3 regions of the Klebsiella sp. RIT-PI-d genome follow, and region 2 is predicted to be linked to each of the others. Evidence: predicted binding sites of a transcription regulator. Region 2 holds the regulator's gene; each other region holds the start of a gene.
What was found. Region 2 encodes Fur, which represses iron uptake genes when iron is present. Its sites were predicted from a motif close to ATAATAATGAGAACNACTATCAA; they were not measured.
Positions count from the first base shown of each region.

Region 1: a site for Fur is predicted at 1,147-1,169, ahead of zupT (zinc transporter ZupT). Genes of this name have one in related genera too.
Region 3: a site for Fur is predicted at 984-1,006, ahead of exbB (tol-pal system-associated acyl-CoA thioesterase). Genes of this name have one in related genera too.

Region 1 covers NZ_LGIT01000003.1:319,382-321,657, forward strand. The annotation lists gene AC791_RS01880 (glutathionylspermidine synthase family protein) at 1-86, shown strand, start outside; gene ygiD (4,5-DOPA dioxygenase extradiol) at 198-986, opposite strand; gene zupT (zinc transporter ZupT) at 1,181-1,954, shown strand; gene ribB (3,4-dihydroxy-2-butanone-4-phosphate synthase) at 2,074-2,276, opposite strand, start outside.
Region 2 covers NZ_LGIT01000009.1:411,762-414,037, forward strand. The annotation lists gene AC791_RS08535 (helix-turn-helix domain-containing protein) at 1-422, opposite strand, end outside; gene fur (ferric iron uptake transcriptional regulator) at 585-1,037, opposite strand; gene fldA (flavodoxin FldA) at 1,328-1,858, opposite strand; gene ybfE (LexA regulated protein) at 2,009-2,276, opposite strand, start outside.
Region 3 covers NZ_LGIT01000003.1:288,061-290,336, reverse strand. The annotation lists gene metC (cystathionine beta-lyase) at 1-815, opposite strand, end outside; gene exbB (tol-pal system-associated acyl-CoA thioesterase) at 1,067-1,801, shown strand; gene exbD (TonB system transport protein ExbD) at 1,808-2,233, shown strand.

The sequences.
Region 1 (2,276 bases), on a different contig from region 2:
GGCCTGCCGGCATCGGTATTCGCGAAGATCGCGCCCTGATCACTCAGGATCTGTCACGCTTTTATCCGCATATTTTTGTCGAGTGAGTGGCCGTTTCTCCCTCACCCTCTCCTCAGGGAGAGGGGATTGTCCGGTATCCGGTTCAGGTGTGTAATCGAGCTCTCCCCTTCCCGCCCGTCGAATAAACCAGCGTAACGTTATCCCACCTGCACCGACAGCATACTCAAACTGCCCATCTCAAGCCCGTCAACCGGGATTGTCACCGGCTCTTCTCCATCCCATGCGCCCAGAACATAAAGCAGCGGTAAGTAATGATCTGCGGTCGGATTCGACAGCGATCCGCCTTCGTGATCCAGATAATTAACCAGCGGATGATCCTCTGGCGTTCCTTTCCAGGTAAGATTCGTCTTCACGTACTCATTAAATGACGATGCCCACGGATACGGCGTGTTTTCGCCATGCCAGCGCGCCGTACGCAAGTTATGCACCACGTTGCCGCTGGCAATCAGCATAATGCCTTCGTCGCGAAGCGCAGCCAGCTTACGGCCCATTTCAAAATGCCAGGCCGCAGGTTTGGTACTGTCGACGCTCAGCTGCACCATCGGGATATCCGCCTGCGGGTACATTTTGATCAATACGCCCCATGAGCCATGATCGAACCCCCAGGCTTCGCGATCGAGTGCCACCGGCACGGGCGAAAGCAGTTCTACCAGCCGTTGCGCCAGCTCAGGCGATCCCGGCGCCGGATAGTGCGTGTCGTATAATGCCTGCGGAAAGCCACCAAAATCATGGATCGTTTTCGGGGCTTCCATCGCCGTGACGCCGATGCCGCGCGTGAACCAGTGAGCGGAAACCACTACGATAGCTTTCGGGCGAGGCAGGGTTTCACCCAGATACTGCCAGGCACGAGTGTATTTGTTGTCTTCCAGCACGTTCATAGGACTACCATGGCCTAAAAAAAGAGCTGGCATACGGGAACGGGACATGATGATATCCTTACAAAGCGTATAATTTGATAACACCACATTACGCTCTTTTTACATCCGATAAACTCAGATAACCATGATGATGATCGTCAGAAAATTTGAATGTAAGGATTATTAAAGGCCGGGTATGCCCTCTCGAACATTATGGAAGATACCTCTATTATGAATGAGAATCATTATCAAAGGAGTAGCAAATGTCAGTCCCTCTTATTCTGACCGTGCTGGCCGGCGCAGCCACCTTTATTGGAGCGATCCTCGGCGTGCTGGGTCAGAAGCCATCAAACCGCTTACTGGCGTTTTCGCTCGGCTTTGCTGCCGGGATCATGCTGCTTATTTCGCTAATGGAGATGTTACCCGCTGCGCTGTCAACACAGGACATGTCGCCAGTGCTGGGCTACGGCATGTTTATCGCCGGTTTGCTGGGTTACTACGGCCTGGACCGTCTTCTTCCCCATTCCCATCCGCAGGACCTGATGCAGGGCGGCTCCCTGCCGCCCACGCACAAAATCCGCCGCACTGCCATTTTGCTGACGCTGGGCATCAGCCTGCATAATTTCCCGGAAGGCGTTGCCACGTACGTGACGGCAAGTAACAACCTGGAGCTGGGCTTTGGTATTGCCCTGGCCGTCGCGCTGCATAATATTCCGGAAGGTCTGGCAGTTGCCGGCCCGGTGTATGCGGCGACGGGCTCGCGGGGCAAAGCGGTTTTTTGGGCAGGGATCTCGGGGCTGGCCGAAATTTTAGGCGGCATGCTGGCATGGTTGATTCTGGGCAGCATGATGTCACCGATAGTGATGGCGGCGATTATGGCTGCTGTCGCAGGAATTATGGTGGCGCTGTCAGTGGATGAGTTAATGCCGCTGGCAAAAGAGATAGACCCGAATAACAATCCGAGTTACGGCGTGCTGTGCGGAATGTCGGTGATGGGATTAAGCCTGGTGTTACTGCAGGCCATTGGATTTGGCTGACAGATTTTATCTTAAATGAGGCGATATGCCGGGCGGCGATTGCCCGGCCTCTATTTGCGACAGTTTGTACGCCCGGTAAGCGAAACGCCACCGGGCACGACAAACCGGCTGAACCGCGCTTAACCCGCTTTACGCTCGTGTTCCTGACGATATGCCACCAGGTCTTCAATGGTCACCACGGCCATATTGTGCTCGCGGGCAAATTTGATGCACTCCGGCGCACGCGCCATTGAACCATCGTCATTGGTCAGTTCGCACAGTACGCCGGTCGGTTTAAAGCCTGCCAGCGTCACCAAATCGATAGTCGCTTCGGTATGGCCGC
Region 2 (2,276 bases):
ATAGCACCCTGCACGCAAACCATGCTGCTGCCGCCCAACAGCAACTCCTCGCGCTCCTGCTGTCGCGTAACCTGCGCCAGCAGAAGCGTATACATGTCCTGATGTGCTTTCAACTCATCAATTCTGCTAAAAAAGTCTTTATTGCTGACCAGTCGATAGTCGCAGTCACTGTCTGCATGCAGAATAACATACTGCTCTGGCGTCCCGGGCATGATCATACCCGTAATGCCCGGTGCCCTTGAGCGCGTTAACAGCAATCCATCCCGTCGGCGCACAAGCGAGTAGTCGCCAGCATACAGTAAACAAATCTTATCGGCCTGAAAGGTCAGGGCGTGGTATTGCGCAAGGCGATTCTTATTCCTGTCGTCGAAAATGGCAAGAATATGGGTAATTGCAGACTGATATGCGGTGTTTTTATGCATGACTTAATCCATTGTCAATATCATCAGACGTCGTGCACAACGCCCGTAACACATCATTCTAGGCCGCGTAAATGATCACTGATATTAATGAATTCTGAATTTACTGCCTGAAAAAATAAAAAAGCCAGCCGGGGAGGCTGGCTGACTTAGCGTCCTGGTCGATTACTTGTTGTTGCCTTCGTGAATATGTTCGTTTTCACGGCAGTCACCTTCAGCACAGTGACCATAGAGATAAAGACTATGGTTGGTGAGACGGATACCGTGTTTAGCGGCAATCTCACGCTGGCGTAACTCGATTGAATCATCGCTAAACTCAATCACTTTGCCGCAGTCGAGGCAGATAAGGTGATCGTGATGATGCTGCTGAGTCAGTTCAAAAACGGATTTACCACCCTCAAAATTATGACGGGTGACAATGCCTGCATCGTCAAACTGGTTCAGAACGCGATAGACGGTAGCGAGGCCAATCTCTTCGCCCATGTCGATAAGGCGTTTGTATAAGTCTTCCGCGCTGACATGGTGATTGTCAGGCCCCTGAAGCACTTCCAGAATTTTTAACCGGGGAAGCGTGACTTTCAGGCCTGCTTTCTTTAATGCGGTATTGTTGTCAGTCATGCGGAATCTGTCCTGTTGCTATAAGATTCACTCCCCACAGGGAAGTATTTACAGAGAGTGCATCGGTCATAATGACTCTCATTATAGAACTGCCATGCCTGATTGAAAACCGTAAGTATCAGACAAATTTAGCAATTAAAACGAGGCGTTGTTCGCAAAGCGGAAACCGTCCTCGTTAAATCAGTGGCTATTGTACAGATAAGTACTGAAAAGTTAAAAAATTGTAGCAATTATTTTGATTGCTCAAAGCTATCGATAAAGCGCAGCCTTGCGGCTGCGCTTTACTGACATCAGGCATTGATAATAGCATCGAGGTGCAGCTCTTCAGAGATCTGCTTGACCCACTGCTCAACGCGTTCGGCGGTTAGCTCGGGCTGGCGGTCTTCGTCAATGGCAAGACCGACGAAATGATCGTCATCAGCGAGGCCTTTTGACGCTTCAAAGTGATAACCCGCGGTTGGCCAGTGGCCGACAATCGTTGCGCCGCGCGGCTCTATGATGTCACGAATAGTGCCCAGCGCGTCGCAGAAGTATTCTGCGTAGTCTTCCTGATCGCCACAGCCAAAAAGGGCAACCAGCTTACCGTTGAAGTCTACCTCTTCCAGCGTCGGGAAAAAGTCATCCCAGTCACATTGTGCTTCACCGTAGTACCAGGTTGGAATGCCCAGCAGCAGAATATCGTAGCCTGCGAGATCTTCTTTGCTGCTCTTAGCAATGTCATGGACATCGGCGACATCCTTACCTAACTGCTTTTGAATCATCTTTGCGATGTTTTCGGTATTGCCGGTATCGCTGCCGAAAAAGATGCCTGTGATTGCCATGAGTAAAATAACCTCTTGATACTTAGTAATATGGTGGTGGCGCATTGCACACGGATAAGGGCAATGATAGCAGAACAGAGAAGTACGCGGAAATAGCAATCGCTCTCGACTGCACTCCCTGCTACATGAAAAAAGGATTCAGGGCGATTTTCAGACAATATCCTGCGCGTGCAGTAGCGCAAGCTGGCTCAGGAGGATCTCTTCGATAAGCTCACTACGGCTGATCTGGCGAGCATCTGCCAGCTCATTCAGGGCGTCCACTGCGTCCGCGTTCAGCTTCAGCTCGACGCGCTTCAGGCCGCGAACCTTGTCACGTTTTAACTGATTACGCTTATTGATGCGTAACTGTTCATCACGCGCAAGGGGATTGGTTTTGGGTCTTCCCGGGCGACGCTCATTTGCGAACAGATCTAATGTG
Region 3 (2,276 bases), on a different contig from region 2:
TTTACACTGCTTTCGTGATGCTGACGCAGGCGTACGCCGAGAGTGCGCAGGCCACGACTGGTCATATAAGCCGTATCCGCATCAACCATCTGCCCCATCAGGTACGCATTTTCACGCAGCTGATCCCAGCAGCGGGCATTAGCGACGGCCGTGCCAATCATCGCATCAGAGTGTCCAATCAGATATTTGGTGCCAGCCTGAATAGAGATATCAATGCCGAAATCGAGTGCTTTAAACAGAATGCCTGCCGACCAGGTGTTGTCGATCATAATAATGGCATTCGGGGCAACGCGCCTGACCGCGTCGACAATGGCCGGAACATCATGGACCTCCATGGTGATTGAACCGGGCGACTCCAGGAATACAATTCGGGTCTCAGGACGTAATTTATCGGCAATTTTTGCGCCAATAAGCGGATCGAACCAAGTGGTGGTCACGCCCATTTTGCCGAGGATTTTAGTGGCAAAATCCTGCGTCGGTTCATAAGCGGTGTTAGTAATCAGAATATGGTCACCCTGTTCAACGAAGGCGAGGATCGTATTTGCCACCGCTGCGGCGCCGCACGGAAAAAGAGCACACCCGGCCCCGCCTTCCAGCTCGCACATCGCTTCCTGAAGCGAGAAGTGAGTCAGCGTACCGCGACGGCCATAAAACAGTTCTCCCTTCGCCCGGTTGCGGGTCGCATGCTTTTTCGCTTCCACCGTTTCAAAAACCAGGGACGACGCACGCTGGATCACGCTATTTACCGAACCTTGGGTATATTTTTTACTGCGCCCCGCGTTTACCAGTGCGGTATCAATATGCTTCTCTGACATGATCACTTCACCTATTCTTATCCATCTGGACGTCTAAATTAGCACGATTACATTATTATGCCTGCGCACAAACGTCTATTCAGAATAAAAAATTTGCCTTAATTCGCCTGACAACTTTTTTACTGCGTAAGCGCAAGGAAAATGGGCAGAATTTGCGGCATTATGTAAATACTAATGAGAACTACTATCAATTCGACATTGTTTTGATATTATTATGCTCAGATTTGTGACTTGTGTCCTGGAGATTGAGAGTGGGTAATAATTTGATGCAGACGGATCTTTCCGTTCTGGGTATGTATCAACATGCCGACATCGTGGTTAAAATTGTGATGATTGGCCTGATCCTGGCCTCCGTCGTCACCTGGGCAATTTTTTTCAGCAAGAGCGCGGAAATGTGGGCGCACAAGCGCCGTATTAAACGTGAACAGCAGCTGCTGGCAGATGCCCGCTCTTTGGATCAGGCGACTGAAATCGCGTCATCCTTCCACCGTAACAGTTTGAGCACCCGCCTGCTTTATGAAGCACAGAACGAGCTGGAACTCTCTACAGGCTCCTCTGATAACGAAGGTATTAAAGAACGTACCGGCTTCCGACTGGAACGCCGCGTTGCCGCGTTTGGCCGCCATATGGGACGCGGGAACGGTTACCTGGCGACGATCGGCGCTATTTCACCTTTCGTCGGCCTGTTCGGCACGGTATGGGGGATCATGAACAGCTTTATCGGCATCGCACAGACCCAGACCACCAATCTGGCCGTTGTTGCCCCGGGTATCGCAGAAGCCCTGCTGGCGACGGCAATTGGCCTGATTGCCGCTATTCCGGCTGTCGTGATCTACAACGTTTTTGCTCGCCTTATCGGCAGCTATAAAGCGACGCTCGGTGATGTCGCCGCCCAGATCCTGCTGTTGCAGAGTCGCGACCTCGATCTTGATGCCAGCAATGCTGCGCATCCTGTCCGTTCTACCCAAAAACTTCGCGTAGGGTAATGCAGCATGGCTTTGCATCTTAATGAAAATCTGGACGATAACGGCGAAATGCATGACATCAACGTCACGCCGTTTATCGACGTCATGCTGGTTCTGCTGATCATCTTTATGGTTGCCGCTCCGCTGGCGACAGTGGATGTGAAGGTGAACCTGCCAGCATCATCCAGCCAGCCGCAGCCGCGTCCGGAAAAGCCGGTTTATCTGTCGGTGAAAGCGGATAACAGCATGTTTATTGGTAACGATCCGGTTACCGATGAGACGATGGTCAACGCACTGAATACGCTGACGGAAGGTAAGAAAGACACCACCATTTTCTTCCGCGCGGATAAAACCGTCGACTATGAAACGCTGATGAAAGTCATGGATACCCTGCATCAGGCGGGCTATCTGAAGATTGGGCTGGTCGGTGAAGAAGTCGCTGGCGCGAAGTAACGGCATTACCGGGGTCAGATACCACGTCTGGCCCCTTCATTCT